4 regions of the Ruegeria sp. CG4 genome follow, and region 2 is predicted to be linked to each of the others. Evidence: riboswitches for the same ligand, from Rfam matches in the RefSeq annotation. Region 2 holds a riboswitch; each other region holds the start of a gene.

What was found. Region 2 has a riboswitch for cobalamin ahead of ACR0J2_RS18125 (CbtB domain-containing protein). Riboswitches for the same ligand answer to the same signal wherever they lie in the genome.
Region 1: another riboswitch for cobalamin. It lies ahead of ACR0J2_RS09115 (DUF1636 family protein); the one in region 2 lies ahead of ACR0J2_RS18125 (CbtB domain-containing protein).
Region 3: another riboswitch for cobalamin. It lies ahead of ACR0J2_RS17435 (DUF4198 domain-containing protein); the one in region 2 lies ahead of ACR0J2_RS18125 (CbtB domain-containing protein).
Region 4: another riboswitch for cobalamin. It lies ahead of ACR0J2_RS14740 (hypothetical protein); the one in region 2 lies ahead of ACR0J2_RS18125 (CbtB domain-containing protein).

The regions. Positions count from the first base shown of each region.
Region 1 is NZ_JBQFRB010000002.1:541,655-546,158, forward strand. Features, by position in the region: gene cphA (cyanophycin synthetase) at 1-170, shown strand, start outside; gene ACR0J2_RS09110 (Mur ligase family protein) at 186-1,922, shown strand; cobalamin riboswitch at 2,033-2,235, shown strand; gene ACR0J2_RS09115 (DUF1636 family protein) at 2,337-2,693, shown strand; gene ACR0J2_RS09120 (ABC transporter ATP-binding protein) at 2,690-3,475, shown strand; gene ACR0J2_RS09125 (ABC transporter substrate-binding protein) at 3,494-4,441, shown strand; gene ACR0J2_RS09130 (iron ABC transporter permease) at 4,443-4,504, shown strand, end outside.
Region 2 is NZ_JBQFRB010000008.1:8,375-12,878, reverse strand. Features, by position in the region: gene ACR0J2_RS18135 (transglutaminase-like cysteine peptidase) at 1-444, shown strand, start outside; gene ACR0J2_RS18130 (DUF1636 family protein) at 1,578-1,913, shown strand; cobalamin riboswitch at 2,095-2,310, shown strand; gene ACR0J2_RS18125 (CbtB domain-containing protein) at 2,345-2,515, shown strand; gene ACR0J2_RS18120 (CbtA family protein) at 2,520-3,218, shown strand; gene ACR0J2_RS18115 (hypothetical protein) at 3,285-3,788, shown strand; gene ACR0J2_RS18110 (transglutaminase-like cysteine peptidase) at 3,992-4,504, shown strand, end outside.
Region 3 is NZ_JBQFRB010000007.1:133,310-137,813, reverse strand. Features, by position in the region: gene ACR0J2_RS17445 (winged helix-turn-helix domain-containing protein) at 1-667, opposite strand, end outside; gene ACR0J2_RS17440 (LacI family DNA-binding transcriptional regulator) at 672-1,697, opposite strand; cobalamin riboswitch at 2,056-2,255, shown strand; gene ACR0J2_RS17435 (DUF4198 domain-containing protein) at 2,385-3,170, shown strand; gene cbiM (cobalt transporter CbiM) at 3,177-3,788, shown strand; gene ACR0J2_RS17425 (cobalt ABC transporter permease) at 3,785-4,366, shown strand; gene cbiQ (cobalt ECF transporter T component CbiQ) at 4,366-4,504, shown strand, end outside.
Region 4 is NZ_JBQFRB010000005.1:171,300-175,803, reverse strand. Features, by position in the region: gene ACR0J2_RS14755 (bifunctional 2',3'-cyclic-nucleotide 2'-phosphodiesterase/3'-nucleotidase) at 1-1,144, shown strand, start outside; RNA gene ffs (signal recognition particle sRNA small type) at 1,184-1,282, shown strand; gene ACR0J2_RS14745 (alpha/beta hydrolase family protein) at 1,282-2,190, opposite strand; cobalamin riboswitch at 2,356-2,576, shown strand; gene ACR0J2_RS14740 (hypothetical protein) at 2,664-3,071, shown strand; gene ACR0J2_RS14735 (phosphatase domain-containing protein) at 3,073-3,576, opposite strand; gene ACR0J2_RS14730 (DNA polymerase III subunit gamma/tau) at 3,747-4,504, shown strand, end outside.

The DNA of each region.
Region 1 (4,504 bases), on a different contig from region 2:
AACAGATCATCTACTTCAATTCGGATGGCGACGCACCTGAAGCTGAAGCAATCGGCAAGCCTGCCCCTGTTGAGACCTCTTTCGAGGACATGTTCGACAGCGATCAGGCCCTGATCCGAGACGAGCGCGGCGTGCGTCTGGCCCGCGAAATCAGCGAAGACGCGGATTGAGCCGAGGGCACCGGAATGGACAGAATTGAAGAGCTTGAGACCGCGCTGACCATCCCCAGCGCGACCAGTGGCGCGTTTCGGGTAGACGATGCGCGCCGGCTGACCGGGCCCGGGTTGCTCTGGGATCACCCGGGCGCAATCATGGACGTCTTTTTTGACCAAGAGCAGTCTTCGCGTGTCATTGAGCTGTGGCAGCATCATGCACGTCGCGTGCTGGATGCGCTCGGCTGGCACCAAGAAAAGCTGACATATCGGGTATTCACCGGCGGCGTGAACCTTGCGATTTCAGCGCCGATGGATCAGCTATATTCAGCGATCTTTGCGGTCCAGACCGCATGGCATTTCTGTGCCGCGGCGCTGGTCGGGGAAACACCCGGCGATTTCGACAAGATGATCGCCAACGTCCGCGACGTCATGGCCAAAGAGGCAAATCCGGCCCTGATCGCCCTGATCCAGGCGGCCTCGGCGCGGGGCGTCGATATCCTGTGTGACGACGACGAGATTTCGATCGGCCACGGGGTCGGAAGCCAGACCTGGGCCTGGAACGCTCTGCCTGCGCCTGATGAAGTCGAGTGGGACGCCTTGCACAACATCCCCGTCGCCTTCATCACCGGAACCAATGGCAAGACCACAACGACCCGGCTGCTTGAGGCGATCGCCCGGGCGGCGGGCAAGGTTGCCGGGCTGACCTCGACAGAGTTTGTCCGCGTCGGCGACGACATCCTCGACCGTGGTGATTATTCCGGCCCCGGCGGAGCGCGCATGCTGCTGCGCGACCGGCGGCTTGAAGTCGCCTGTCTGGAGGTTGCCCGTGGTGGAATCCTGCGCCGGGGTCTTCCAACCCATGCCGCCTCGGCTGCGGCTGTCACAAATGTCGCCAATGATCATCTGGGTCAGTACGGCGTCAACACGGTTCCGGAGTTGGCGCAGGCCAAGTTCGCCGTGCATCGCACCCTTAAGAAAGATGGCGTTCTGGCCCTGAACGCGGATGACCCCTTTGTCCGGGATGAGGCGCTGAACACGTCCTGCAGGATCTGGTGGTTCTCGCTGGACCAGAAAAACGCACTGATCCAACAATCCCGCGAGCAAGGACATTGTTGTGCCTTCCTGCGGGACGAGATGATCGTGTTCTTCGATGGCTTCTCGGAACAACCGGTGATTTCGGTTCACGATGTACCGCTCGCTATGGGCGGGGCCGCCAGGTACAATATTCTCAATGCAATGACTGCGCTGTGTCTGGCCCGCGCACTGGATATCCCGATGCAGGCCATTCGCGCTGGATTGTCCGGTTTCAAGCCAGACGCCAAGGACAATCCGGGCCGGTGCAACGAGTTTTCACATAACGGCGCCCGCGTCTTTGTCGATTTTGCGCATAACCCACATTCGGTCGCAGCAGTGTGCGAGGCTTTGTCCGGACTTCCGGCAAAGCGCCGCTTCATACTGCTAAGCCATGCCGGGGACCGGTCAAATCAGGACATCATCGATGTCACGCAAACGGCCTTGCGGTTCCAGCCGGATGTGGTCGTCGCTGCCGAGCTTGAGGGCTATCTGCGGGGACGCAACCTTGGTGAGATTCCAAAGCTGATTAAGCAGGCGGCAATGGACAAGGGTCTTAGGGATGAGCAGATCCTGAGCGCGCCTTCCCCGACCGAGGCGAGCAGGACAATACTGGATCAGATCGAACCGGGCGATCTTGCCCTGTTGCTGGTCCTGTCCGAGCGCGAGCAAGTCTTAAAATTGCTGGAAAACTGAACCCCTACGCTGAATCCGAGGACCTCGGGCGGTGAAACTCGAGCACCGCCCTGCCCAGCCCATCCGATTGTCCTGCCAATAATTCTGTATTGACGCATGCCCGGGTCTGAGGCACTTAGCTAGAAGATGGTTCCCGAAGGAAGACCCGAGGGATGAAAAGGGAATACGGTGCGGCCCTGAAGGCCAAGTCCGTAACTGCCCCCGCAACTGTAAGCGGTGAGCGACGCCAAACACCCACTGGCCGAATGGGCCGGGAAGGAAGGCCAAGCAAGGACCCGCGAGTCAGGAGACCTGCCATCAGTGTTCAACCAACCCGGGGCGGGGCGCCCTGGAAGGAGGCTTAGATGGCACGTCAGTCACGTGTTTACATGATCAGCACCTTCTGTCCGCGCTTGGCAACAAGTGGAGCGGACCATGTCAGACGCCACTGATCATATTCTCCTGATCTGTTCGGCATGCAACGGTGATTTGTCTGCGGACAAAATACGCTCTTCGTTGTCAGATGCGCTGCCGTCCGGGTTTGCCATTCGCACGGTCGATTGCATGGCCGGGTGTGCGCAGCCGACAACTGTTGGGTTTCAGGCCACCGGCAAAGCCCAATACCTGTTCGGCGACATCCGGACCCCGCATGACATCGCGGCCTTGGCCGAATTCGCATTGCAATATCAGAACAGTGCCGATGGATGGACCTGCGCGTCCGACAGGCCGAGCGCGCTTTTTGACAAAACCCTTTCCCGTTTGCCCCGAATGATTTTGGAGGAGCCTTCATGACGACCTCTGCATTTCTTGCCGTGCGTGACGTCGAATACTATGCGCTGAATGGTGATGTTCTGCTGCAAGCGGCGTCTTTTGAACTGGAAGAAGGCGCAATCCTTGCAATTGCCGGGCCGAACGGGGCCGGGAAGACGACGCTTCTGAACCTGTTGTGCGGCACAGCCGAACTGGCGCTGGGCGACGTTTTGATCAATGGGCGCACCCTGAAACACATGCCCGCCAACCAGCGCGCCCGAATGATCGCTGTTGTCAGCCAGCACGAGCTGCCGGATAGCAGATTGTCTTTGCGGGAATATGTGGCCTTGGGGCAAATCCCGATCCGGGCTGACCGGTCGAAAGAGGGCCACGCCGCCGAACTGGACAGGGTTTTGAACCTGACAGGTCTGAGTGATCTGGCGGAAAAACGAATGGGCGTACTTTCCGGGGGCGAACGTCAACGCGCGCATATCGCGCGCGCTCTGGCACAGAACCCTTCGCTTTTGTTTCTGGACGAACCGACAAACCATCTGGATCCCGACGCCAAGGGGCGGATGCTGTCGCTGGTTGCCGAGTTGGGCATCACGGTGGTCATGATCGTCCACGACCTCGTCATGATCCCTGAGTTTGCCACCCATGTGGCCATGATGAAATCCGCGCGGCTCACGGGCTTTGGTCCCGTGGCCGATGTGCTGACCTCGGACCAGGTCCGGGAAACCTTTGGCGTCGACTACCTGTACTTTCACCATGAGGGCCGCGTGATTCCGGCGCTGGATATCCGAAAAACCTCGGTCTCAAACTAACCCTAGGAGCATCTTTGAATGAAACAGATCTGGTCGGTGGTCCTGGCCACAGCCCTGGCAGGCGGTGCGTCGGCACAAGAAATTGCCGTCGACAATTGCGGCAAGCCGCTGGTTTTTGAAACTGCACCCGAGCGGATTGTCGTGCACGATATGAACATGACCGATATGGCCTTTGCGCTGGGTCTGCAGGACAAGATCGTCGGGCTGACCGGCATCACCGGATGGTACAAGACCAGCCCGGAATTCGATACGCTGCGCGGCGACATTCCCGAGCTTGCGCCCAAATACCCAACGGTCGAGAACCTTGTGGCCGTCGAACCCGATATGTTCTTCGCGGGCTGGTATTACGGGATGAAGCCGGGCGGAGACGTGACTCCTGACACGCTGGAACCCTTTGGCATCAAGACCTTGATCCTGTCCGAAAGCTGCGTGCATCTGGACAAGGACCGCCCCGAAGCCAGCATGAACCTGCTGTTTGATGACGTTCTGCGCCTGGGCCAGGTCATGCAGGTCGAAGACAAGGCGAAGGAACTGGTTGATGGTTGGAAAGAAGAACTGACCGAGATCGAAACCCGGACCGCCGATCTGCCCAAACCGCGCGTTTTCCTTCTAGATGGTCCCGCTGATGCGCCCTTCACCGCGGGCAAGTTTGCCATTCCCGATGCGATGATTTCCGCAGCGGGCGGTGAAAACGTGACCCATGACATGGATACAAGCTGGGGCCGCACCTCGTGGGAAACGGTGGCGGCCGCCAACCCCGAATTTCTGGTGCTGCTGGATTACCAGACCGGCAACGGCGCCGAGGATACCTTCAAATTTCTGCAGGAGCATCCGGTGATGTCCCAGACCGATGCCGTCAAGAACGAGGCCTGGATTGGCCTGCGGTACGAGGAACTGACCCCCGGACCGGCAAATATCGAGGCGATCCTGAAAATGGCGCAGGCCATGCATCCGGATCTCAACTGATATGGGCCGACTTGGCCTGACACTTCTGCTGGGGGCGGTCGTTCTGGCCGCCCTTTTGCTGAT
Region 2 (4,504 bases):
AAATCACTATGCAAAGACTACTCGTGGGCGTGCGCGAGCGCTCGTAGTTCTGGTCTGTCCGTGGCACAAGAAAATCAGATCGTTAAAACGATCAACACGCGCGTCAATCGGAGAATCCGTGCCGTTTCGGATCAAAGCCAATATGGGACAAAGGAATACTGGACACTGCCGACGCAAGGGTCAGGAGATTGCGAAGACTTCGCTTTGCAAAAGAAGTTTGAACTTGTGCAGAATGGTTTGGATCCTACGAAGCTACTAATTGCGACTGTCTTGGACACCAATCGCAATGGCCATGCTGTTCTAGTCTATCGCTCGAGTGAAGGCGATTTGGTTCTGGACAATGTTACCAACAGGATCAAAACGTGGAAGGAAACGAGGTATCTTTTCCTAAGAATACAGGACCCACTACACCCTGACCGTTGGGTGCAGGTTTCTAGCGGCTAAACCGTTGGGTAAACATTGGTTGCCTCTCGCAATTGATGTCACGACCTGCATTGTTCTGGGCGCATATTTGAGTTTCGTTGCTCCGTCCGACTCGTCCATCTGCTTGTGTTTGCACCATTGCGTGTGAACGAATTCGATCCGCGCGCCAGATATCTCCGAGGTGTTGTATTGGCCCACCGCTGGGATTCCGCAAGCCATACACGTAGACAATGGGCGCGTTTCCGCAGCGAAACCTTCCATTTGACCTGCTCAGATTGGGGTATCTCCGTCAAGTAAAGGCCACTGGGTCGAGCGCATTACGGCGACGATATCGAACGCCTGATTAGGACGACCATGGAGGCCGTTCATCTACTTTAGGGAAGAACGCAATCATCCCCCAAGGATAAGGGGAAATGCGACGGCTCCGGCACTGCGTCGATGACATTGGAGGAGTTCGAAGACTGGCTGCACCCGGAGATATGCCGTTATCACAACACCCGTCACAGCGGGTTGCGGCGAGCACCGATGGCAGCTTGGGCGATCCTCAGTTCTGGTGACGCAGACAGAAAAGTTTTTGATGCCTAGGCGTTTCGCATCAGCGAACTTTCTTTTGAATGTCGTCAGTTGGCGCGACGCATTCAGTCCCATGATCGGTCGTGGTAACGATCAAGCACGAACCCCGCTATATGTCCCGGATCTGGACTGTAAATGACGATAGAACGAACCTAGTTACGCGCTACAAGAACCTGTCGCGTCCCAGAATTCACCTTGGGAGGCGCGGTGCGCGCGGACCTGAAAATAGGCGTGTAATGGCGAGCCGATCCCGGAGGCAATGCTGTTTCAGATTATTGAAGAACAAAGATGTTTCGCGTGAGCTGTTCCACTTCATCGCCTACCACCTGCTTCAGCTCAATCTCACATAGAAACTTGGAAATCTCTTCGTCTGATGGTTGCTTCTTCGCTCTGCCAAATCCCCGTCTCGCACTCGGTGTATTTGCATAGTTTTAGAGGGCTAGGGCTAATGTGTGCTTGTTGCTCGAGTATAGACTCTTTTCCAGATTTAGAGTCAAAACAGGTATTGAAACCGAGCTAACAACCGACCAGCAAATATGAAATCTCAGATGGAAGTTCTCGATCAAGGATCAGCCTGACGCATGTGCCTGCCTACCCTCACGCTTTGCAGAACCTGCCGCGACGCGGATTCCACCCTTTATAATCAGCTAGCCGCAACGCTGGAGGCATCGGGGGTGCAAGCCGAGTTGCAGCAAGTAGATTGCATGTCCGGTTGTCGCCGACCACAGACGTTGGCGGTGCGACAAAGCGGCAAGACCGCCTATCTGTTCGGAGAGATTACTGCAGTCGATCTTCCGGACATAATGATTTTCATGCGGATGTATGAGGACAGTACTGACGGCGACTTCGCTGACGCCAGGAAGCTAGGTAAGCTACGTTTCAAGGCGATTGCACGTATACCGGCACAAAAAAGATAGCCCACATGCAACTTGCCGGCCAAAACTCCGGTGTGGAGTTTTCAGCTTACAGTTTGTGTTTTTCGACTTAGCCTTCTGCACTTAGCGGCTAAAATCTAAACCAATCCTGCCATTACTTAAGATTAACCGCTGCAGAATGCTATGATGTCGCTTTCGTACTTGACGGAACGCAGCACTATGGAAGAATAAAGGCTTCTACGGTGTCCAAAGGTGCTTACGCACTGGGACTGAAACGGGAATGAGGACGGTGCATTAAACTACTGCACTGAAGCCTTGACCGCCCCCGCGACTGTGAGCGGCGAGCGGCCTTCCAATACCACTGGCGTAATGGCGCCGGGAAGGGGGAAGTCTGCTGTGACCTGCGAGTCAGGAGACCGGCCGTAGAATGGACACAACTTATGCCGTCGGGTGTGACGGTGAGGAGGATTAAAATGACGACAAAAACGATCAAGGCATCCGCCGCTGGCGCATCCTTTCTGCCTGCAGTATTCGCCGTGGTTCTGGGTCTGGGGATCATTACCGTGACTGGCCATGTTCAGGCTTCTGGCCTGCATGACGCGGCTCATGATGTGCGCCACGCAACTGGCTTCCCCTGCCACTAAGACAATGTTCAGTCGTATTCTGACCAGCGGCTTGTTCGCTGGTGCTGCAGCGGGGCTGATTGCCGCCCTTCTGCAGTTGTATTTCGTGCAGCCCGTGCTACTTCACGCCGAGCTCTATGAAGGCGGCGACCTGGTACATTTTGGCGCTGATCCGGTAACTGCGCATCCCGACCTGCCCGGCATGTTCGCCGAGCCGATGCGCGATGGTCTCAGCATTATCTTCACCACGCTTACGTACACTGGTTATGCGCTAGTCCTGGCGGCTTTGATGTCGGTAGCCGAACGTCAGGGGCATGAAATCAACGGCCGCACCGGCCTGCTTTGGGGTCTTGCGGGCTTTGTCGCCTTCCACTTTGCTCCTGGCTTGTCGCTGGCTCCAGAAGTTCCCGGAGTGGCGGCAGCAGATGTCGGAGAGCGTCAGATCTGGTGGACGGTCACCGTTGCCGCAGCCGGCGTGGCCATGTGGCTGATTGCCTTTGGAGGTAACCTGGTAAGCTACCTGATTGCGGCCGTGCTGCTAATGGTACCGCATATTATCGGGGCCCCTGAGCCCGACAGTTTCTCTGGGCCGGTTCCGACCGAGATCGGGGCGCTTTTTGCTGCCCGGGCCTTCGGCATCGGCATGGCCGCCTGGGCACTCTTGGGCAGTTTCACCGGCTACTTCTGGCAGACAGAAGGCAAGCGCGCAGGCGCTGCAGTCTGATCGCGCTCCTCCATTGCTACCCCGCTGGTTACACCGGCGGGGGCTTTCTTTATTGAGGATGACAAGATGTCCCGTTCTCTCGCTCTCTTTGCCATCGGACTTGTCTTTGGCGGCGGTGCTGGCTTTGTGATTGCCGCCAGCAGCGGTAGCACCTTTGAGAGCCATGATCATACTGACCCGGCCCAACATGGCGGCAACATGGAGATGGCAGCGCACGACCACTCCGCGGCCACTAATCTACCTGCCGACAGCGACGCCCCCAGTGTGGCGATCCAGATGATTAAGGATCCTATGGCGGGCTGGAATCTGCGTGTGACACCGCAGAACTTTCGCTTTGCTCCGGAAAATGCTTCCTCGGCTGACGTTCCAGGCGAAGGTCACGCGCATGTTTATATCAACGGCGAAAAGCTGGGCCGCCTTTATGCCAATTGGTTACACCTTCCGTCGCTCCCCGATGGCAATGTTGAGGTAAAAGTTTCTCTCAATGGCAACAGCCACAGCCCTCTGATGGTTGAGGGTGTGCCCGTAGAGGCCAAAGTGACCGTCCAGCCTGACGGCGATGACTCCTGAGTGACATTCCTGGCTGAGAAGACAACTACGTGGGTTCAGCAGGTCAAAGCGGCAAGTACAGCGTGCGTGCGGGTTTTTGCCGCTCTGTATCCAAGAACAGACAAGCTGTTGCAAAGCACCGCAGAACATGAAGGCTTGCGATAGAGTACTCTTGGTCCGGCAGTTGCGGATGCACTGGAAAACTGAGCATGGGGAAGGCAGATATGACAAAACCCACTTTAGCTCAGGAACGGTTTTCGGAAAAGATACCGGTTTATCTATCGATAGCCGGTTTCATATGCAGTTACTTTGTCTCTACCGCTACATTGCAAGCCTCTGAGCTTCCCTTCATCGATCTTGATAGAAAGATTGAAGCGCCGTCGGGGGCCAAATCACTATGCAATGATTACTCTTGGGCGTGCGCGAAAACTCGTAGTTCTGGACTGTCCGAGGCGCAGGAAAAGCAGATCGTTAAAACGATCAACATGCGCGTCAATCGGAGGATTCGCGCCGTTTCGGATCAAAGCCAATATGGTACAAAGGAGTACTGGACCCTGCCGACACATGGATCAGGAGATTGCGAAGACTTCGCTTTGCAAAAGAAGTTTGAACTTGTGCAGAACGGTTTGGATCCTACGAAGCTACTAATTGCAACTGTCTTGGACACCAATCGCAGTGGCCATGCTGTTCTAGTCTATCGCTCGAGTGAAGGCGATTTGGTTCTGGACAATGTTACC
Region 3 (4,504 bases), on a different contig from region 2:
ACCTGTCCAGGGCGGCGTTGCACAGCCAGTCCACCGTTCCTTCGGCATCGCATGGTGCATGACCGGGGCACAGATGAGTTTCTATCACCCGTTCGGTCAGGTCGTAGCGTTTCTGAAAGCCGTCCCGGCCAATGACGGTCAGCGCGCCCGAGCGCCACAAGAACTCCAGCGCGGTTTTTGACGGATGCCAGTCCCACCAGCCGCCCGATCCTTTCTTTTCGTCCTTTCCCACGTCGGACGAGGATACCGGACCGTGATCGCGGATGTGCAGCAGGACCGACGCGAACTGTTGTTCAAACCCATCCCGCCGCCAATTCTTCCAGCGGGCCTTCAACAAATCGGCGTCGCGCTGAAAGCGCAGGTGCCAATGCCGGTAAAACTCCATCGGAATGACGGCGGCGTCATGTGTCCAATGTTCGAACAGCGCCCTGTCCCGTTCATACAGGCGCTTCAGATGTGTGCTGCGATAGGTGGGCCTGCGCGAAAACAGGATCATGTCATGGGCGCGGGCCACGGTGTTGATACTGTCCAGCTGAACAAAACCAAGCCGTCGGATCAGGTCCAGAAGATCCGCGCCCTTTGCGCTGCCCGACGGGGTCTCGGACAGCAAGTGACGATCCATGAACACCGCACGCGCTGTCCGGTTGTCCAGTTTCGGCAGTGCCAAGACTCTAACGCCGCTTCAGTGTGTCGCCGTAGCTGATTTTTGGCGTCAGGGTCACGCGGGTTTCAATCTCGGCTTCCGGGTCGGCCAGCTGTGCCGCGATGATCCCCGCGGCCTGACGGCCGATTTCCAGCCGGCAGGCATCCATGGTTGCCAGTTTGCGGGGCAGACCTTGCAGCAATTCGACATTGTTGAACCCCGCCAGCCCGATTTGACCAGGGATGTCTATCCCCTGATCCAGCAGGTACAACAGTCCGCCAGCGCCGATCATATCATTGGAATAATACAGAAAATCCAGTTCCGGCGACCGTTCCAGCATCGCCTGCGTCATCTCGCGCCCCTTGGCCAGTGCTGAGCCGCCGGAATAGAACTCGCGATCCTCGATCTCGATCCCGTGTTTGCCCAGAACTTCGGTAAAGCCTTCGAAACGTTTGCGCGCGCGGTGGTCCAAAGGCATCTTGGTCCCCATGAAGCCGATATGCTGGTATCCGGCCTTCAGAATGGCCTGCGCCATTTCGCGGCCGGCACGGCGGTGCGAAATGCCGACCATCGCATCCACGGGTTTGCCGTCGGTATCCATGATTTCGACCACCGGAATGCCCGCGGAATCCAGCATCGCCCGGGCCGCTTCCGTGTGTTCCAGACCCGCGATGATCACGCCCGAAGGCCGCCACGAGAGCATCTCGTAAAGGACTTTTTCCTCTTTTTCCGGCAAATAATCGGTTACGCCGACCACTGGCTGCAATTCGGTGTCTTCCAGCACCTGATTGATGCCGGTCAGGACCTCGGGGAAGACCATGTTGGACAGTGACGGGATGATGACAGCGACCAGATTAACCCGGCTGGATGCCAGCGCACCCGCAATTTTGTTGGGCACGTATCCCAGCTCTTTCGCGGCGGCCAGAACCCGTGTTCGGGTCGCATCCGATACATCACCCCGATTGCGCAGGACCCTGCTGACCGTCATTTCGGATACCCCCGACGCTTCCGAGACATCGCGAAGGGTAAGCGGGCGTTTTGTTTCTGTGGTCACGAGGCACCTGCACTGTTGTTTTGTCCGATGGTAGCGTGAACACGGCGGCAAATACAACAACTCTGCTTCTGCATCGAGCGCTGGGCCGGTCGGACCTTTTGTGCATCGGAGCGACCCTACATATTTGCGGCGAGTTCAATTTTACACGCGAGTCAACGCCCGCAGTTTCAGGCCTAAAAATCTCAAGTCCGCGAACTGAACCGACGACTATTGAACGCGGAAAGATATCTAGGAAAATACACACACTCGCGGTGGCGCATACCAAACCGCGTAGCAAGCGCGAACATGCAATTTCTGATTTCGCAAATGGCCCATGCAACGCCGCAATCAATTGTTGACCGTGTCTTACATATTCTGGCATGAACGCGCCATGTTCGGTTCCGGGGACATCCTCGGAAGCAATAGGGAATGCAGTGCGGCACATTTCGCCAACTCTGCAACTGCCCCCGCAACTGTAGGCGGCGAGCGCGGCTGATAATGCCACTGGGATATCCCGGGAAGGTTAGTTTAGCGCTTTGACCCGCAAGTCAGGAGACCTGCCGAACATGCGCCCTTGGAAGGGGCGTTCATCATCGGCGACGGGGTGTGCGCCGGATCTGTTTGCCCGACAAGGCAGATGGCTTCGCGTTCCCCATCGTCAAAGCAGAATTGTGCCGGGGAAGGCGCGACGTGAGAAGGACTCGATTTGTGAAAAAACTGCTGGTGGCTGCAACGGCTGCTTTGGCGATGCCTGCATTGGCGCAGGCCCATTTCCTGCTGGAATATACCGACGACACGATGATCGAACGCCCCGGTGACGTTCCGGTCAAACTGGTTTTCTGGCACCCGTTTGAAGCTGGTCACGTGATGACCCTGGAAAGACCGGAAGAATTCTTTGTAATCCACAACGGTGAAAAAACCGATCTGATGGATACGCTGGAAGAAACCACTTTTGAAGGACCGGACAACATCGCCAAAGCGTTCCTGGGTTCAGTGCCGGTGAAACGCTCGGGTGACTATGTGGTGGTTACAGTTCCTGCGCCTTACTACGAAGAATCAGAGGATATCTATATCCAGCAGATCACCAAGGCTTACCTCAACCGAAACGAACTGCCGACCGACTGGGATCAGCCGCAGGGGCTGGCCACCGAGATTCTGCCGCTGAACAAGCCTTACAACATCATCGCCGGGTCAACCTTTACCGGTCGCGTGTTGAGCGAGGGACAGCCCGTCGCCGGCGCAGAAATCGAAATCGAGTACATCGCCGCAGCACCGGACATGACCGGCACCGGCGCGAAGGACGCCACCGTGTCCCCATTGCCGGGCGGCGCGTTGGTCGCGATTTCGGATGACAACGGATATTTCACTTTTGGTGTGCCAAAAGCCGGGTACTGGGGCTTCGCCGCTTTGGGCGTGGGTCCGGAAACCAAGCATGAAGGCAAAGAGCTGAGCCAGGATGCGGTCATCTGGATCCGCGCCTGGGATCTGGAGTAAGCCTGAATGCACATCGTCGACGGAGCCCTTTCAAACCCTGTCGTGATCGGCGGTGCGGTCGCCGCGGCTGGCGGGATCGCATTGGGCCTGAAATCGCTGGATCTGGATCGCATTCCCACGGCGGGCGTGTTGTCGGCCAGCTTTTTTGTCGCCTCGCTGATCCATGTGCCGATTGGCCCGTCGTCTGTGCATTTGATTCTGAACGGTCTGGCCGGGCTTCTGCTCGGCTGGGCCGCCTTTCCGGCCCTTTTTGTCGGCTTGCTGCTGCAAGCCGTGTTCTTCGGTTTTGGCGGATTGACCGTGCTGGGGATCAACACGGTGAATATCGCCCTTCCGGCGGTGTTGACCTGGATGATCTTTGGTCGTCTGATCGCACGTGGCTCACCTGTTCAGGGGGCGATCTGGGGCGGCATCGGCGGCGCGTTTTCGATCGCCGCCACGACGGCTTTTGTCGCGGTCTCGCTGGCGCTGTCCGGCGATGAGTTCCTGCCCGCTGCCAAGCTTGTCTTTTTCGCCCACATTCCCGTCATGGCTATCGAGGCCGTGCTGACAGGTTTTGCCGTTCTTCTGGCCCGCAAGGTCAAACCGGAACTTTTTGTAAAGGTTGCGTCCACATGAAACAGTTGATCCTTGTTTGTACGCTTGCTCTCGCCCCGCTCCCGGCTCTTGCGCATAAGGTTATTGCAGGCGTTTTTCCGGCAGGCGACGCAATCGAAGGCGAGCTGGGGTTTTCCAATGGCGATATGGCCGCAGACCAGGAGGTCATCGTCTATGGCCCCGACGGCTCTGAACTGGGACGCACAGTAACCGATACGGACGGTTTCTTTCTCTACAGCCCGACCAGAGCGGTGACTCATACATTCAAGGCAGATCTGGGTGCAGGGCACGTCGCCGAAGTTGCCATGCCGGCCGACGAAGTGGCCGAAATCATGGGGGTCGAAGCCGAGCTTTCTGAAACAGCCACGCCGGTCGCATCTGCGGATGGCGCGGCAGCGGTGACTGTGGCCTCGCTCTCGGATGAGGAACGCGCCGCCATCGCCAAAGCGGTGCGCGACGAAACCCGCCCACTGCGGCGCGAGATCGCCGCCTACCGCGAGCACAATGATCTGCAGAACATCTTGGGTGGTATTGGCTATATCATTGGTCTGTTCGGCATCGGCTTTTACCTGGCCGCGCGAAAAAAGATGGCCACCTGATGGCACATGCGCTGGAACCACAGGCCAAAACACTGGCCGAGGCAGGCAAAGCCGCCCATTTCGGGATGATCGGAGACTACGATCCCCGTATGCGCATCGTTTTGGCCTGCATCTTTGCCATCGTCACGGTTGCCCTCA
Region 4 (4,504 bases), on a different contig from region 2:
TGTTGCAGGCCATACGCATCTCACACTTCCCGGCAAGGATCACGAAGGGCTGGATCATACGGACGCAACCCGGGGGCATGTACATAGCAAACCGGTTGTCATGCCTGGCGTCGCAGGGACGCATCTTGGCATCATTGACCTGCATGTGCAGAAAACATCTGCCGGGCGATGGAAGGTTGTCGGGCAGCAGGTTAAGCTGCCGCCTGTTCTCTCCCGGCACGGGAACGGAGCGGTATCCGAAGACCCCGGAATGCGGCATCTGTTCAGTTACGGCCACGAAGAAACCCGTGCGCTGGCCTCAAGACCCGTGGGCCACACCGGTCAAAGCCTGCACAGCTATTTCAGCTTTTGCGCACCAGATCGGGGCCTCGCGCTGGTCGCCAGCGCCCAGGCAGCGGCATTGAACCTCCATCTGGACGAAGACCTACGGGGGCTTCCACTGTTGTCCGCTGTTTCGCCCTGCAAGTTCGGAGGCCGCGCGGGACCGCGTTCCTACACGGATGTACCGCCCGGAAAGGTTCGGTTACGCAATGTTTCGGATCTTCATTCTTTCCCGAATGAACTGCGCGCCGTGCTTGTCACCGGCGATATGGTCCGTGACTGGCTTGAAATGTCGGCGGGCATTTTCAATCAGGTGGATGAAGGAGCTGTCCGCACTCTGACCGATGAAACACGGGCCGGGCATAACTTCGATGTGCTGTTCGGCCTGACCTATCGGATCGATCTTTCCCAGCCGGCGCGTTTTGATTCTTACGGAATGCTGGTCGATCCCGCCGCAAACCGTGTTCGCGAGATTTGCTGTGATGGAATCCCTATTGAACCCACCCAGAAATTCGTTGTGGCCCTGAACAGTTACCGGGCCAGCGGCGGCGGACACTTCCCTGTTGCGCATCAGGCCCGGCAGATCAATATGCCGACCTTACCCATCAGGGACGTCCTGCGCGACTATCTTTCGGGGGGATTACCGGGCGACCCGCTTGAATCTGCGCCCTTCCCCTTCAGCCTTGTCCGGCTTCCCGGCCACGCTTCGATTCTGAAAACCGGGCCGGGAGCACGGGCGCATCTTTCCGAACTGGACGCATACGATCCGCATGTGCTGGGGCATGACCCGGAAGGCTTTCTGCGGATCAGACTGTCACTCTGACGGGTTGTCTTCCTGGCGCAACTTCCCTATATCGACGATTGAGAGGTTGGCGCGGGCGAGCGCCTCGCCAACCTGGTCAGGTCCGGAAGGAAGCAGCCACAACGAGCCCCGCTTGGGTCGATGTCCAACCTCTCACTTCATCCCGCAATCGTCACATCTTTCCGGTCGGAACGGAATTGCTGCTCCGTAGACTCGATCAACCTCGGCCAGACCGCTTTGTTTTTGCGCGCAAAAACACCAATGTGGCCAATGGATTTCAGCCCGAAATCCTTTGGTTCAAGCACATGACGGTTGGCGTCCGGGCCGTATAGCTCGGCCAGCCTCCATACCGCATTATCAGGCACCATCTGGTCGTCCGAAATCGCAAAAAGGTCGACCGGACCACCGGCCCGCGGCCAGGTCGCTGCGGGCAGGCTTTGGCCAATTTCAGGCAGATAGCTGTTCGGCGAGGTGCACCATTTTCGCCATTGCCAGTAGACCTTTGACGGCAGGTCCGAACCAAACCCAATGGCCTTGCCGGGCAGATACCCCAGCATATGAACTGCAAAAGGCGCATGCCCGTACCAGAAGATTCCGGCCAGCCCCCTGTAGGGCCAGGGATGATCCGACAACGTAACCAGGCCTGAACACACACAAATCATCCGGTCGATCTGATCCACATCCGATTGCAATGGCTCAAGCATACCCCCCAGCGAATGACCAATGGTCCACTGCCGCGCACTTGGGAATCGCCGTCGCATCTCGGCCCGGGCCGCGGGAATATCGATCAGCGCCCAATCGGACATGGTGACACGCGAATCCTTCAGACGCCCCGATAACGATTTTCCGAAATCGCGGTAATCATAGGTCAGACAGGCAATGCCCTGCTCTTCCGCCAGCCACCGGGCAAAATGCTGATAATAGTCCTGGGGAACGCCGGTCGCGCTGTTCAGAACAACTACGATATCAGGCGCTGCAACAGGCAGGTACAGGCGACCCGACAGCATAGCCGTCCCGGAGGGAAATCGTATGTCTTCGGTCAAGACCTGTTCCTGTATGTCCAACATATCATGCTCCGCTCTCAACTGAACAGTTCAGTTCACCTATCTGTCAGGCCAGTCGCCCGCTCAAGTCAACCCGGTGCAAACATGACCAAACGTCCGCTTTCCCGACCACGCATCGGACCAAATGCCTCGGCCCGCGCAATGCGCTTGACTCGGGGACCCGGCAACCGCTAGCGATGAGGAGATGGTTTCCGCGCCCTTTAAGGGGCCGGGATGAAAAGGGAACACGGTGCGGTTCTGTCTGGCATTGCCGGAAGGAACCAAGGCCGAGACTGCCCCCGCAACTGTAAGCGGTGAGCAATGCCGAAACACCACTGGCCGAAAGGCTGGGAAGGTCGGCAAAGCGATGACCCGCAAGTCAGGAGACCTGCCATCGATACTGAAACCGAAACTCGGGCGGGGTGTCCGGGCAGGTCCTGATGGCATAGCCCCGTCACACCTGATCCTTGCCCCGCGCCGCGCGCGGAGGGCGCATTATGAACTGGAAGACAAGGACACACGAATTTTCTGCCACTGTGTGCCAGCGCACCGGCAAACCCTGTCCGGCACTGGCGCAAATGGCGCGGGCTCTGACGCGCGCCGTGGCAAGCGCCGGCCCGGCCGCAACCCCGCAATTCGCCATTGAAGGCAGCAGCGAGCTTGCCCATTGCCCCGAAGGGTGCATGGCCCGATTCCACGCGCGGCCAGACAAAATCCGGGTGTTTTGCGGAACGAATGAGGAAACTCCGGGCGACAGGTTGGAGGATTATGCAGACATGATGTTCTGCGCAGAGTTCCGTGCGCTGCCGTCCGCAATTCTGTCGGACCCGCCCTGCGCCATGCTTGAAGCTTCGGCCCTGGCAGGTCGCCAAGTGGCGGCCCAGGCCGGACATTTGTCGGCCTAAGCTACGGGTCCGCGCTGGCCGGAATCAATTGCGTGGCCCATGCCAGTTGTGCATCTGTTTCAACCGCACAGGGCCGCACCGCCCTCAACCGTTTCAGGGCTGCACCCGGTTGCTCGCCGCATTCGACCATCAGGCGCAACACCACCATTCCGGACCGGCCACAGCCGCCCCGGCAATGCACCAGAATGCGCCCGCCCCCTGACAGGGCATGGCGGACGGCCGCGCTTACATCGGGCCAGCGCGCGGTCACGGCGTCGGGGGGTGCACCGAAATCTTCGACCGGCAGATGGACCCAGCGGCAGGCGCGCGCCTGAATGTCGGTTCCGAAGTCACGCGCGCCGTCCTGCAGCATCTCGACTTCGGTCGTCATTGAAATGACAAGACCGGGCTTCCAGTCGGAAATCGCATTCAGGTCCTGGACATATTTACCCCCACGCCCCGGCATTGATGTCAGGGCCAGAGTACCTCCTCCGACCTGCAGCGCATGAATAATCATCTGAGACATGCAACGCGCCCTCCTTAATCGTTACGCACAAGAATCCGGTCAAAAATGCTTTCGCCTTCATTTTTACGCGCATCCCGAAGCATTCCCAAATGAATTTCGCGAACCGGCTGTGGACGCAGGCGGCGGCGCACTCTACGCTGCACTTCTGATACGAATCCGACAGAGCAGAAATGACCGACACGCCAAGCCCCGCTTATCAGGTTCTTGCCCGCAAATACCGCCCGGAAACCTTTGCCGACCTGGTTGGTCAGGATGCCATGGTGCGCACCCTGAAAAACGCGTTCGAGGCAGACCGGATCGCGCAGGCCTTCATCATGACCGGCATCCGCGGCACCGGCAAAACGACGACGGCGCGGATCATCGCCAAGGGCATGAACTGCATCGGCCCCGATGGCGACGGCAAACCGACGACCGAACCCTGCGGCCAATGCGAACATTGCGTGGCGATCATGGAAGGCCGCCATGTCGACGTGATGGAGATGGACGCCGCCAGCCGCACCGGCGTGAACGACATCCGCGAGATCATAGACAGCGTCCGCTATCGTGCCGCCAGCGCACGCTACAAGATCTATATCATCGACGAGGTTCACATGCTCTCGACCAGCGCGTTCAACGCGCTGCTCAAGACGCTTGAGGAACCGCCCGAGCATGTGAAATTCATCTTCGCGACTACCGAAATCCGCAAGGTTCCGGTTACGGTCCTGTCGCGCTGCCAACGCTTCGACCTGCGCAGGATCGAACCCGAGGACATGATCGGTCTTCTAAACAAGATCGCCGCCGCCGAGGGCGCCCAGATCGCAGAAGACGCGCTGGCGCTGATCACCCGAGCGGCCGAAGGTTCGGCGCGTGATGCAACTTCGCTGCTGGATCAGGCGATCTCGCACGGGGCCGGTGAAACCAGTGCCGATCAGGTCCGGGCGATGTTGGG